3 regions of the Pseudarthrobacter sp. TE9888 genome follow, and region 2 is predicted to be linked to each of the others. Evidence: riboswitches for the same ligand, from Rfam matches in the RefSeq annotation. Region 2 holds a riboswitch; each other region holds the start of a gene.

Region 1 (4,273 bases), 2.8 Mb from region 2:
TTGGAATCGCGACCGTTGCGAGTGGAGCTCGCGCCCTTTTTATGTGCCATCTGAAATGCCTGCCTCTAAATTCTGGGGAATCTGTTGAAATACCTGAACAGTAACCGGTGGTTACTTAATGCCGGTGATCTTGACCTTGGTCAGTTCCTGGCGGTGACCCTGGCGCTTCTTGTAGCCGGTCTTGTTCTTGAACTTCTGGATGACAATCTTAGGACCACGCAGGTCCTGGAGGATTTCAGCCGTAACAGTTACCTTGGCCAGGTCAGCGGCGGCGGAGGTGACCTTGTCACCATCAACCAGGAGCAGTGCGGGCAGCTCGATGGTGCTGCCGGCTCCACCGGCGACGCGGTTCAGGGTAACGAAGTCTCCAACGGAAACCTTCTCTTGGCGGCCGCCTGCGCGGACAATCGCGTACACCACTTGGGAACTCACTTCTCTCGACGTTTATTACAAAATTTGCGTGCGGAACCGACTCAAAAAAGTCAGGGTTCCCGCTGTGCCTCAACGCCGTGGGGTCATAACCCAAGTGTTGGCGTAAGCACCGAAGATCTAGAATACGCTAAATCCATCTACGGCCGCAAATGAGGCTGGTTCCGGCGGCCCGGGTGTGGTAGTAACCACACTCCGGCAGGCAGCACCGCAACCATGAACTCCATCATAGCGGCGGTGCTGCCCGCAGGAGTCAGGAATGGAGCCTCGGCGCGTCGAAGAATTCCACTTCCAGGCGGCAGGACTGCTTGAACGCGGTCACCATGGCCTCCCGCTCGGCGTCCGAGGCCTTCCGGCCAGCTGCGTCCACGATGGCGATGGCGCGGCGCGTTGCTTCGGCAAATCCTTCGTCGGCATACGTCCGCAGCCAGGCCGAGTAGGCGTGCCCCTCCGGCTCCAAGGAGGCAACAAACTGGCCGTGCAGCTTTTCGCCCACCTCGGCGTAGAGCCAGAAGCAGGGAAGGACGGCGGCGGCCAGGACGGCGTAGCTGCCCGACGCCGACGCTGCGGTGAGGTGATCCACGTAGGCTTTGGTGACGGGGCCGAGGCCGCCCTGGGCGGCCCGGGTGCTGAGCCAGGAACGGTGCAGTTCCGACTCCACCTCCAGGCACTGCTGCGAGGACCCGGCCCAGAACAGCTGTTCCGCTTCGGAGGGAGCCAGGGCGCTGGCGCGGGCCAACACCCGGGAGTATCCGTTCAGGTACAGGGCATCCTGGGCCAGGTAGTAGGCGAAGTCCTTCTCGGGAAGGTCCCCGGCGGCCAGGCCGTGAATGAAGTCCAGGGCGTAGATGTCCGCGAGGTCCTTTTGGGCCTCCGCCCACAGCCGGGCAGCGAAGCCGCCTTCCGCGGGGGCCGGCCGCACATGGTGGAAGTGGTGCACCGGCCCGTTTCCCTGGCCCACCTCGAGCTGCTCCGAGTTTTCAAGGGCGCCGGCCAGCCATGGCTTGACCGTCCGGAGGGATGCCTCCCAGTCGCCCAGGCGCGCCTGGACGGTGGCCATCGCGGAGGACAGGGAACAGCCGGTGCCGTGGCTGTTGCGGGTGTTGATGCGGTTTCCCGGAACCTCCACCACTTCCTGTGCGAGGAGGCCAGCCGTATTGACCAGCGCATCCGGGCAGTCCGCACCCGCCAGGTGGCCGCCCTTGACCAGGATGGTGGCGCCGGTGGCGTCCGCCAGGTGCCGCCCCTGCTCCAGCGCGGCCGCCCAGCTGTCGGCAGGGTCCGCACCCACCAGCATGGCAAGCTCCGGCAGGTTGGGAGTGATGAGGTTGGCCAGCGGCAGCAGCTCCCGGAGCGCGGCCTCGGCGGACTCCTCCAGCAGCCTGTCGCCGCTGGTGGCCACCATGACCGGGTCCAGGACCACGACGGCGGGACGGACCTTCTCCAGCCAGTGCCGGACGGTGCGGATCACGGCCTCGTCGCCCAGCATGCCGATCTTGACGGCGTCGATCGAGATGTCATCGCTGACCGCGTCCAGCTGCTGGGCGAGGAAGGCCGCGGGAGGAACGTGGACGGATTGCACGCCGCGGGTGTTCTGTGCCGTCAGGGCGGTAATGGCAGCCATGCCGTATCCGCCGTGCGCGGCAATGCTTTTCAGGTCGGCCTGGATGCCTGCGCCCCCGGACGGGTCGGAGCCGGCGATGGACAGGACCCGCGGGACGTCCCGGCCGGTGGGCAGCCCGGTGCGGACGGAGGAGGCAGCTGGCAGGGGCATGGAAAGGGTCGAAGACAAGAGACATCCCTTCGCCGGTACTAGCCGGACAGGTTCAACGGGTCTGGATCTCAGCCGGCCTGCTGCGCGGCACCCCGTGTCGGTTCCTACCCTAGCCCGTGCGCCGCAGCCGGGGAAAAGGGTGACAACGGCCGCCGCAGAATAGACCGCCCCGCAACAGCAGGAATCCCCGCCCCGCACGGTCCACCCGGAAATCCCGGTGGACCGATGCGCAGGACGGGGATTCCTGGCTGGACGCTCCTGTGGCTAGAGTTCCGAGGCAGGCACCCCGACGCCGAGGATGATGGGTTCCTCGGCCGCCTTGCGCGGTTCCGGCTGGTCCTTCGCCGGTTCGGGGGCCTTGGCTGCGTGCGAGTGCCCACCGGCATCAGCCTGGACGTTTTCATGGTGCTGGACAGCGGTCTCGTTGGCGGAACCCTGGGCACGGCTGGCGGCCCGGTGGCGCCGGGGCCGGCGTTGCCGGGACTGCTCCAGCGTGTGGTCCGAATAGTCCTTTTCAGGCGACGCCTCAGGAGCGGCACCGGCGCGGCCTTCTGCCGTCCCGCCGTCGGCCTGCCCTTCCGGCGCGACCTCTCCTGCTGCCTGCACGGCCTCTGCCTGCCTGGCAGGGGCGTTCTCCACGGGGGAAGCCGGCTGGCCCAGGTGGGCGAATGCTTCCGCAAGCCGGTCCAGCGTCAGGGCAGGCTTCGGATGCTGTTCCCCGGCGTGCTCCACGAACGGAAGAGGGACTTCCTCGCCGCCGAACGTGAGGACGGCTGCGGGACGTGCCGGGGCATCGGCGTCGTGCGTCTCCTCAACGGGTACCGGCGCCGGCTCCGCGGACGGCACCTGCCGGGCTGCCGCTACCTCGTCGTCGTGCAGGTGGGCTGCATGGGCGGCAGCGGCGATGTTCGCGAGGGCAAGCCTGGTGGCCTCCGCCTTGGCGTGCCGCTCGGCGTCGGACGGGTCCGGCTGGACGGTGTGGACATGCACGGCAGGTGCCGGGGCAGCCTCGGGCTGCTGGCCGCCGCGTCCGCGCCGCCGCTTGCGTTCGGTCCGGACACCGGGCTGGCCGTTGTCGTTCCGCTGCGCTTCCGGGCGCGTTTCCGCCCGGGCTTCAGGCCGGTTGTCGGTGCGCTGGACGTGGTGCTCGGCCGCCACGATGTTGGCCCGGCGGTGCTCCACGGGATCGTCATGGGTCACGACGCCCCGGCCTGCGCAGGCTTCGCACTGCTCGCCGAACACTTCGAGCAGGCCGGTGCCCATGCGCTTGCGGGTCATCTGGACCAGGCCGAGTGAGGTCACTTCGGCAACCTGGTGCTTGGTCCGGTCCCGGCCCAGGCACTCCACCAGTCGGCGCAGGACCAGGTCGCGGTTGGATTCGAGCACCATGTCGATGAAGTCGATCACGATGATGCCGCCGATGTCGCGAAGCCGGAGCTGGCGCACCACTTCCTCGGCCGCTTCGAGGTTGTTCTTGGTGACGGTTTCCTCGAGGTTGCCGCCGCTGCCGGTGAACTTGCCCGTGTTGACGTCCACCACGGTCATGGCCTCGGTGCGGTCGATCACCAGGGAGCCGCCGGAGGGCAGGAAGACCTTCCGTTCGAGGGCCTTGTGGATCTGCTCGTCGATACGCCAGGCCGAGAAGATGTCCTGGTCCTTGGTCCACTTCTCAAGCCGGCCCACGAGGTCCGGCGCCACGTAGGTGACGTAGGCCTCGATGGTGTCCCAGGCTTCCTCACCGGAAACGATGAGCTTGGAGAAGTCTTCGTTGAAGACGTCGCGGACCACCTTGATGGTGAGGTCGGGTTCGCCGTAGAGGAGCTCGGGGGCCAGGATCTTGGTGGACGTGGACTGGCTTTCGATGCCTTCCCACTGGGCGCGTAGCCGGTTGATGTCGTGCGTGAGCTCTTCCTCGGAAGCGCCCTCGGCAGCGGTGCGGACAATGACGCCGGCGTGTTCGGGCAGCCGGTCCTTGAGGATCCGCTTGAGCCGGTTGCGTTCGACGTCGGGCAGCTTGCGGGAGATGCCCGTCATGGAACCGCCGGGGACGTACACCAGGTAGCGGCCGGG
Region 2 (4,273 bases):
TGTGGAACCGCGCGTTCTGGCGGAAGCCGGAGGACGCCGAGCACCCGGACCCTGTGCTCCTTGCCCCTCCTGCCGCGAGGGTTTCCGGTCCGGGAGCCAAGGTGAACAACACCGTGACCCTCCTGCCGCGGACCATGGTGGGTTCCACGGCCGGCCTCGTGGTGCTCGGTGTCGCCCTGACCGTCTTCGCCGGACCATTGTTCGCTCTTTCCGACCGGGCAGCCCGGGACATGCTTGACCGGACGCCGTACATCCAGGCGGTGCTGGGCGAGGCTACCGCCGTTCCCGGCGCCACCGCCGCGGGAGGAGGACGATGAGCCGCAAACGCATTTCGCTGCGCCAGGAACTGCCGCTCCTGGTCTGGCTGGTGGTTGTGTGGGGCGCCCTGTGGCAGGATTTCAGCCCCGGCAACCTCCTCTTCGGGGCCCTGCTGGCCGTGGGCGTGGCCCGGCTCTTCTACCTCCCGCCAGTGGAACTCAGTGGCCGGTTCAATATCCTCTACGCCGTGCCTTTTGCCCTGGCCTTCGTGGGCAAGGTGGTGGTGGCCAGCGCCCAGGTCCTGTACCTGGCAGCGGTCCGCGGCCCCAAGGTGACCAATGCCGTGGTCGCGGTCAAGCTGCGCAGCCACCAGGACCTGATCGTCACTGCCACGGGACACGTGATTTCCCTGATCCCGGGCTCCCTGGTGGTTGAGGTGGACCGTTCCACGTCCACCCTGTACCTGCACGCACTCAACATCACCTCCGAGAAGGACGTGGAGGGCCTCCGGAACGAGGTCCGTTCCATTGAAGCGGGCCTGATCCGCATCATGGGCACCGCGGATGAACTCGAAGAGGTCCGTATGGAGGCCAGCGCATGATGCACGTTGTCCTGGCTGTCACAGCCGTCATTTTTTCGCTGGCGGCCGCCGGTGCCATTATCCGGATCGCCCGTGGCCCGTCGCTGCTGGACCGGGTGCTGGCTGCGGATGTGCTGCTCGCCATCCTGGCCGGGGCGCTGTGCATCGATATGGCAGTGAACCGGCACCTGAACAACCTGATGCTGGTGGTGGCCATCTCCATCATCGGGTTCATTGGGTCCGTGACCGTGGCCAGGTTCGTGGCCGACAGGAGGGTCAAACCCAATGAATCCTGACTTCTCCGGCCCGGACGCCTGGATCGACCTCGTCTCCGCTGTGTTCATGGTGGTGGGCGCCCTCATGTCCCTGGGTGCCTCGATAGGCCTGCTGCGGTTCCCGGACCTCCTGAGCCGCATGCACGCCGCCACGAAGCCCCAGGTCCTGGGCCTCTTCCTGCTGCTGGCGGCCATCGTGCTGCAGATGCGGACGTGGTGGGTGTGGCCGGTCCTGGTGGTGGCGTGGATCTTCCAGTTGCTCACGGTGCCTGTGTCCGCCCACATGGTGGGCCGTGCCGGCTACCGCACCAAGCACCTGCACCGGGAACTGCTCACCGCCGATGAACTCGAAGCCGTGGTGCAAAAAGCCGCCGCCGAGACTGCCCGGAAGGACAGCTCCGACGACGGCCGGTAACGCCAAGGGCAGGACGCTAGACGATGTCCTGGGTCTTCGCGAAGCGGGTGATGGCGCGCTGGGTTCCGCGGTTGGCCAGGACCTGGATGATGGCACTGACCGACGCCGAGATCAGCGCAAAGGTCAGCGCGGAACGCAGGCTGGTGGGTACGTCCTCGTGCTTGCCGGTGGGCGGCTTCTGTCCGGTGGTCTTTTCCCAGATGGCATTGACCAGCTTGGTGCCGGCGAGGCCTGCGCCGAGGCTCACGGCTGTCCCGAGCAGTTTGATGAGAAGGTTCATTCCAGGTACTCCTTGCGGGCGGAAAACGGACTGCCCCCAGCCTAGCCGGTCATATCCGGGGGATTGGCGCCCGCAGCCCGCAATCCAGCCCTGCCAGGTGTAAACTTGACCACGCCCAACAGGGCACAACAACAAGCGTTACCCACACGAAAAGCAACACTAAAAACGACAGGGGAGCGCCGCCGTCGGGCAACCTGGCATTAGCCGGGCACCGCAGGTGGGCGCTGAGAGTGCGGACAGCCGCAGACCCTCGAACCTGATCCGGTTAGTACCGGCGCAAGGGAGTCGAGTTCTCAAAGTGTCGCGGTTCCACGGCCACAGGCCGCCGGCCGGGTCCACTTTCCCCTCCTGTTTCCCAGGAGGATCACATGAGTACTGCAGCAATCAAGAAGACCACCAGCAAGTCCTGGCGCGTCGTGGACATCGTCGTCGCCGCGCTGGTGGCCATCGCGGGCGGCGTCATTTTCTGGGCCTGGGACCAGGGTGCCGCCGCCCTGTCCGCCCCCATGAACGCCGCCTACCCGCCCCTGACCGGCCTGCTCGCCGGCGGCTGGATGATTCCCGGCGTGCTGGGGATGCTCATCATCCGCAAGCCCGGGGCCGCCCTGTTCTGCGAGACCGTCGCAGCCACCGGCGAGCTGCTGATGGGTTCCCAGTACGGCGCCTCGGTCCTCTTCTCCGGTTTCATCCAGGGGCTGGGCGCGGAAATCATCTTCGCAATCTTCGTGTACCGGAAGTTCAACCTGCCCGTATCGCTGCTGGCCGGCGCCGCGGCCGGATTCTTCTGCGGCCTGAATGATTCGTTCGCACCGTGGGGCTGGAACATCGCCTACTCCGGCGCCGACAAGCTGGCCTACATCGTCCTCACCACCGTTTCCGGCGCCATCCTTGCCGGCGCCCTGGCCTGGCTGGCCACCCGCGGCCTGGCACGCACCGGCGTGCTGAGCTCCTTCGCATCCCGCAAGGCCGCAACGGAGCCCGTCTTCTCCTGATGGCACCCTCCCAGGACTCCGGCGCGGTCCGCCCCGCCGCCGTCACCGCCCGTGGCTGGGGCTGGCGGCATGCCGGCCGGCCCAAACCCGCCGTCCACGGCCTTGACCTGGACATCGCCCCCGGGGAGCGGGTGCTCCTGCTCGGCCCCTCCGGCGCCGGGAAGTCCACGCTGCTGCATGCGCTGGCCGGCGTCCTGGGAGACATCAACGACGACGGAGAGGCAGGCGACGCCGACGAGTCCGGTTCGCTCTTGGTGGACGGAGCAGCGCCCCGTGCCCGGCGCGGCCGCGCCGGGCTGATGCAGCAGGACCCCGAAACGCAGGTGGTCCTTTCCCGGGTGGGGGACGACGTCGCCTTCGGCGCCGAAAACCTCGCGGTGCCCCGCGACGCGATCTGGCCGCGCGTGCACGCGGCGCTTGCCGACGTCGGACTCTCCCACCTCCCGCTGGACCACCCGACGTCGGCCCTGTCCGGCGGCCAAAAGCAGCGCCTGGCGCTCGCCGGCATCCTGGCGATGCGCCCCGGCCTGATCCTGCTGGACGAGCCCACCGCCAACCTGGACCCGGATGGCGTGCTGGAGGTCCGCGACGCAGTGGCCCGCTCCCTGGACAAAACCGGCGCCACGCTGGTGGTGGTGGAGCACCGGGTATCCGTGTGGAAGGACCTGGTGGACCGGATCATTGTCCTGCAGCCCGGCTCCGCCAGCGATCCTGCGGTGCTCCTGGACGGGCCCCCGGACCGCGTGCTCGGTGAGGCGCGGACCATGCTGGCCGCTGCCGGCGTGTGGGTGCCCGGGTATGTGCCCGCGACCCGTCCCCGCGCCGCCGTCCCGGCCGCGGGAACGGGGAACCTGTTGCTGGCCGCAGAGCAGCTGGCCGTATCCCGCGAACGCGCCCGCCGGCAGGGCTTTCGGAAAATTCCGCCGGTGCCGGTCCAGGAGGACGTGGCTGCACAGGTCCGCGCCGGGCAGGCCCTGGCCATCACCGGTCCCAACGGCGCCGGCAAGTCCACCTTCGCGTTGACCCTGGCCGGGCTGCTGGAGCCGGTGGCCGGAAAGGTGTCCGCCACGCTGGACCTCAGCCGCGGCGCCGGCATCGACCCCTACAAGTGGAAGGCCGAGCAGCTGATCTCGCGGGTGGGCACGGTGTTCCAGGAGCCGGAGCACCAGTTCGTCACCGGGAAGGTGCTGGACGAACTGCAGTTCGGCCCGCGGCACCTGGGCCACGGCGGGGACAAGGTGGACGAACTGCTGGAGCGGCTGCGGCTCACCCAGTTGGTGGACGCCAACCCGTATACGCTCTCCGGCGGGGAGAAGCGGCGCCTCTCGGTGGCCACCGTCCTTGCCGCCAGCCCCCAGGTACTGATCCTCGACGAGCCCACGTTTGGGCAGGACGCCAATACCTGGGCCGAGCTCGCATCATTCCTGTCCGAGCTTTTGGATGCCGGCACGGCGGTGGTTTCCGTGACCCATG
Region 3 (4,273 bases), 2.9 Mb from region 2:
AGCCACTGTTCGACGTCCGCCACCAACTCAGCGATGACGACTTCCAGCGCGAGTTCGTGCGCAGGATCTACGCCACCGACCTCCAGCAGCCTGCCACCGCCGAGGAGAGACGGTCCGCGCGGCGGCTGCGGCTGCAGGAGCCTTCGTGGGAAGCGCCGCTGCACATTGTTCCGGGCGTCCCCACCCTGGTGCTCACCGGAGGGTGGGAGCCGCTTTATGAGGAAATTGCCGGGTACCTCCGGGAGACCGGTGCCCTGCACCGCGTTGCCGCGGGAGGGCACCGGCCCCAGGACTCCCTGGATGGGGACCGGGCCATCCGCCAGTTCATCAGTGGGGTCAGCAGGAGCCAGCCCGCCCGGGCGTCCTAGCCTTCGGCGGGGACCCGCAGCTCCGGCAGGTACACCTTGCCGCCGGCTGCCAGGAACTCCTCGCTCTTCTCCCGCATGCCGGAGGCCATGTCCGCCAGCGCAGCCTGCGCCTCCGCGGACCCGTATTCGTCCCGGATGTCCTGGCTGATCCGCATGGAGCAGAACTTCGGACCACACATGGAACAAAAGTGCGCCGTCTTGGCCGGTTCGGCCGGCAGCGTCTCATCGTGGAACGACTCCGCGGTCACGGGGTCCAAAGACAGCGCGAACTGGTCCCGCCAGCGGAACTCGAACCTTGCCTTGGACAGGGCATCATCGCGCTCATGCGCCCCGGGGTGGCCCTTGGCCAGGTCTGCGGCGTGCGCTGCGATCTTGTAGGTGATCACCCCCGTTTTCACGTCGTCCTTGTTGGGCAGGCCCAGGTGTTCCTTCGGCGTGACGTAGCAAAGCATGGCAGTGCCGTACCGGGCGATCTCGGTGGCGCCAATGGCCGAGGTGATGTGGTCATACCCCGGCGCCACATCCGTCACCAGGGGCCCCAGGGTATAGAAGGGCGCACCCTTGCAGAGTTCCTGCTGCCGCTCCACGTTCTCGCGGACCAGGTGGAAGGGAACGTGGCCGGGCCCTTCCACCATCACCTGCACGTCGTATTCCCACGCCCGCTGCGTCAGTTCGGCGAGGGTGTCCAGCTCGGCGAACTGGGCGGCGTCGTTGGCGTCCGCCGTGGAGCCGGGGCGGAGGCCGTCGCCCAGCGAGAAGGCGACGTCGTATTTGGCGAAGATTTCGCAGAGCTCATAGAAGTGCGTGTACAGGAAGTTCTCCTGGTGGTGGGCCAGGCACCAGCCGGCCATGATGGAGCCGCCGCGCGAGACGATGCCGGTCACCCGGTTGGCCGTCAGCGGGATATACCGCAGCAGCACGCCGGCGTGGATGGTCATGTAGTCCACGCCCTGCTCGCACTGTTCGATCACGGTGTCGCGGAAGATCTCCCAGGTCAGGGCGTTGGCCTCGCCGTTGACCTTCTCCAGCGCCTGGTAGATGGGGACGGTTCCAATGGGCACGGGGGAGTTGCGGAGGATCCACTCGCGCGTGGTGTGGATGTCGTCGCCGGTGGAGAGGTCCATGACGGTGTCGGCACCCCACTGGGTGGCCCACTGCAGCTTGTCCACTTCCTCGGCGATTGAACTCGTCACGGCCGAGTTGCCGATGTTCGCGTTGATCTTCACCAGGAAGGCCTTGCCGATGATCATGGGCTCGGATTCCGGATGGTTGATGTTGTTGGGAATGATGGCGCGGCCGGCAGCCACTTCGCTGCGCACCAACTCCACATCGCAGTTTTCGCGCAGCGCCACGAACCGCATTTCCTGCGTGACGATTCCCTGCCGGGCATAGTGCATCTGCGTCACCGTCCGGCCGTCGACGGCGCGGCGGGGCACCGGCTGCGCACCCTTCCACTCCGCGGAGGCGGCGCCGCGGCGCACGGCCGAGCGGCCGTCGTCGAGCAGGTTGCGCTCCCGGCCGCCGTAAGGCTCGGTGTCAGCCCGTGCCGCGATCCACTCGGAGCGGAAGGGCTGCAGGCCGCGGACGGGGTCGCTGCCGGGTCCGGCGGTCCTGTAGGTCCGAAAGGGTGCGTTCGGCTGGCCGTTGGGGGACGGCTCAAGGGCAATTTCGGTCACCGGTACACGGATACCGCACGCCTCATCCGCAACGTACGCGAGCGAATGCGACTTCAGCGACTGGGTTACCGGCGGCACGGAAACGCCGCCGGGCTCCCCGTCGGACGGTTGGAGGGCAGGGTTCAACTGGGTGTTTTGCGTACTCAAGGGAATACTCACTTCCTTCGCCGGCATTACCCGGACAGGTTCAACGGTCGCAGGCTGCGTCAGCCCGATCTCAGCCCCTGCAAGGGCACCCGTGTGGTCAGGAACGAAGCTATCACAGGCACCTGGAGCGCCCTTGTCATAATTCCGGTGCTAGCCTGACCGGGCATCGAAAGGAGCCCCATGGCAGACATCATCCACTTCCGAGGCCCCGTCCTCACTGCACCGGACAGGGTGCGGCACGGGCTCTGGTCCGTGGACGGCAGGCTTACGTTCAGCAGGCCGGCGGCTGCTCCGGACCGGATTTTGGACGGCTGGGTGCTCCCGGGCTTCGTGGACGCCCACTGCCACATTGGGCTGGGTGCCGCTGGTCCGGTCGAACCCGCGGCCGCCAGGGACCAGGCACGCGCGGACCTCAACGCCGGAACCTTGCTGGTCCGGGATGCGGGCTCGCCGGCAGATACCCGCTGGATGCAGGGCGGCAGGGACTTCCCGGTGTTGATCCGGGCGGGGCGCCATATCGCCCGGACGCGCCGCTACCTGCGGGGGTTCGCCGAGGAAGTGGAGCCCGGGGGCCTCGTGGAGGCCGTCCGCAAGCAGGCGCGCGACGGCGACGGCTGGGTCAAGCTCGTGGGGGACTGGATTGACCGCGGCGCAGGCGACTTGTCGCCGTCGTTTCCTGCCGACGTCGTACGCGATGCCGTCCGGGCCGCACACGACGAAGGGGCCCGGGTGACAGCGCACTGCTTCGCCGAAGACACCCTGGACCAGGTGCTGGACGCAGGCATTGACTGCGTCGAGCACGCTACCGGACTGCTGCCCCGCCACGTGCCCCGGTTCGCGGAGCAAGGTGTACCGATCGTGCCCACGCTCATCAATATCGCCACCTTCCCCGACATTGCTGCGCAGGCGGAGCCCAAGTTCCCGCGGTATGCCGCCCACATGCGCGCCCTCTGGGAACGCAGGATGGAGCGGGTAGCGGAAGCCCATGCCGCAGGGGTCCGCATTTTTGCCGGTACGGATGCGGGCAGCGTTATCCGGCACGGCAGGATCACGGACGAAATCCTTGCCCTGCATGGTGCAGGCCTGCCTATGGAGGCGGCCCTGGACGCCGCCTGCTGGGCAGCCCGTGCGTGGCTGGGAGCGGACGGGCTGGAGGAGGGCGCCCGCGCCGACGTCGTCGTGTGCCGGGAAGACCCGCGGGCGGCGCCGGAGACCATTACGGCCCTGGAGCACGTGGTGTTGGGCGGGCGGATCATTCGCTGACAAACGGCTCACCGGGACTTGGAATAAATTGAAGCTTCAAGTAATTTTAATGTGTGACAGGCCGCCAACGGGACGGCCGCCAATGCAAGGAGCCTTCAATGACCGCATCAGCCAGCAGCCAGGATCTTCTTCCTGCCGACCTCGCCATGGGCACCGTGATGCTCAAGGTGGGCGACATGAAGGTCATGACCGACTACTACCAGCGCGCACTGGGCCTTGAGGTGGTAGCCGAGCAGGATGGCGGGCTCTACCTTGGCCGCATCGGCAGGCCGCTGGTCCACCTCGCGCCGGCTCCCGGACTGCACCTTCCCGGCAGGGGAGAGGCAGGCCTGTTCCACACCGCGCTGCTCTTCGAGGACCAGGCTTCCCTCGCCGCCACCGTCGCCACGGCAGCCCAGTACGAGCCGCGGGCCTTCACCGGCAGTGCCGACCATCTGGTCAGCGAAGCCTTCTACTTCACCGACCCCGAGGGCAACGGCATCGAACTGTACTGGGACCGTCCCCGCAGCAACTGGTCCTGGAACGGGACCGACGTGGTCATGGACAGCCTGGCGCTCCCGCCGCAGCGCTACCTCGAGCAGTACCTTACCGAGGAGTCCCTGGAGGGGCAGCGGCAAACGGCCGCCGGCGTGGGCCACGTCCACCTCCAGGTTGGCGATGTGCAGACCGCCCGGGACTTCTACGTGGGGACCCTCGGGTTCGAAAAGACCGCGGGCTGGCACGGGCAGGCACTGTTCGTTTCCGCGGGCCGCTACCACCACCACATGGCCATGAACGTCTGGAACAGCCGCGGCGCAGGTCCGCGCAAGGACACCCTTG

What was found. Region 2 has a riboswitch for thiamine pyrophosphate ahead of ACZ9J7_RS05560 (ECF transporter S component). Riboswitches for the same ligand answer to the same signal wherever they lie in the genome.
Region 1: linked by a shared signal. The riboswitch ahead of thiD (bifunctional hydroxymethylpyrimidine kinase/phosphomethylpyrimidine kinase) and the one ahead of ACZ9J7_RS05560 (ECF transporter S component) in region 2 are both predicted to bind thiamine pyrophosphate.
Region 3: linked by a shared signal. The riboswitch ahead of thiC (phosphomethylpyrimidine synthase ThiC) and the one ahead of ACZ9J7_RS05560 (ECF transporter S component) in region 2 are both predicted to bind thiamine pyrophosphate.

Annotation. Positions count from the first base shown of each region.
Region 1 is NZ_JBWBRD010000002.1:3,856,013-3,860,285, forward strand. It holds gene rpmA (50S ribosomal protein L27) at 1-50, opposite strand, end outside; gene rplU (50S ribosomal protein L21) at 112-420, opposite strand; gene thiD (bifunctional hydroxymethylpyrimidine kinase/phosphomethylpyrimidine kinase) at 683-2,203, opposite strand; TPP riboswitch at 2,211-2,308, opposite strand; gene ACZ9J7_RS18385 (Rne/Rng family ribonuclease) at 2,468-4,273, opposite strand, start outside.
Region 2 is NZ_JBWBRD010000002.1:1,057,900-1,062,172, reverse strand. It holds gene ACZ9J7_RS05585 (Na+/H+ antiporter subunit D) at 1-317, shown strand, start outside; gene ACZ9J7_RS05580 (Na+/H+ antiporter subunit E) at 314-859, shown strand; gene ACZ9J7_RS05575 (MrpF/PhaF family protein) at 856-1,134, shown strand; gene mnhG (monovalent cation/H(+) antiporter subunit G) at 1,124-1,528, shown strand; gene ACZ9J7_RS05565 (DUF4235 domain-containing protein) at 1,545-1,808, opposite strand; TPP riboswitch at 1,969-2,109, shown strand; gene ACZ9J7_RS05560 (ECF transporter S component) at 2,177-2,800, shown strand; gene ACZ9J7_RS05555 (ABC transporter ATP-binding protein) at 2,800-4,273, shown strand, end outside.
Region 3 is NZ_JBWBRD010000002.1:3,981,673-3,985,945, reverse strand. It holds gene ACZ9J7_RS19105 (alpha/beta hydrolase) at 1-368, shown strand, start outside; gene thiC (phosphomethylpyrimidine synthase ThiC) at 365-2,191, opposite strand; TPP riboswitch at 2,187-2,294, opposite strand; gene ACZ9J7_RS19095 (amidohydrolase family protein) at 2,372-3,454, shown strand; gene ACZ9J7_RS19090 (VOC family protein) at 3,553-4,273, shown strand, end outside.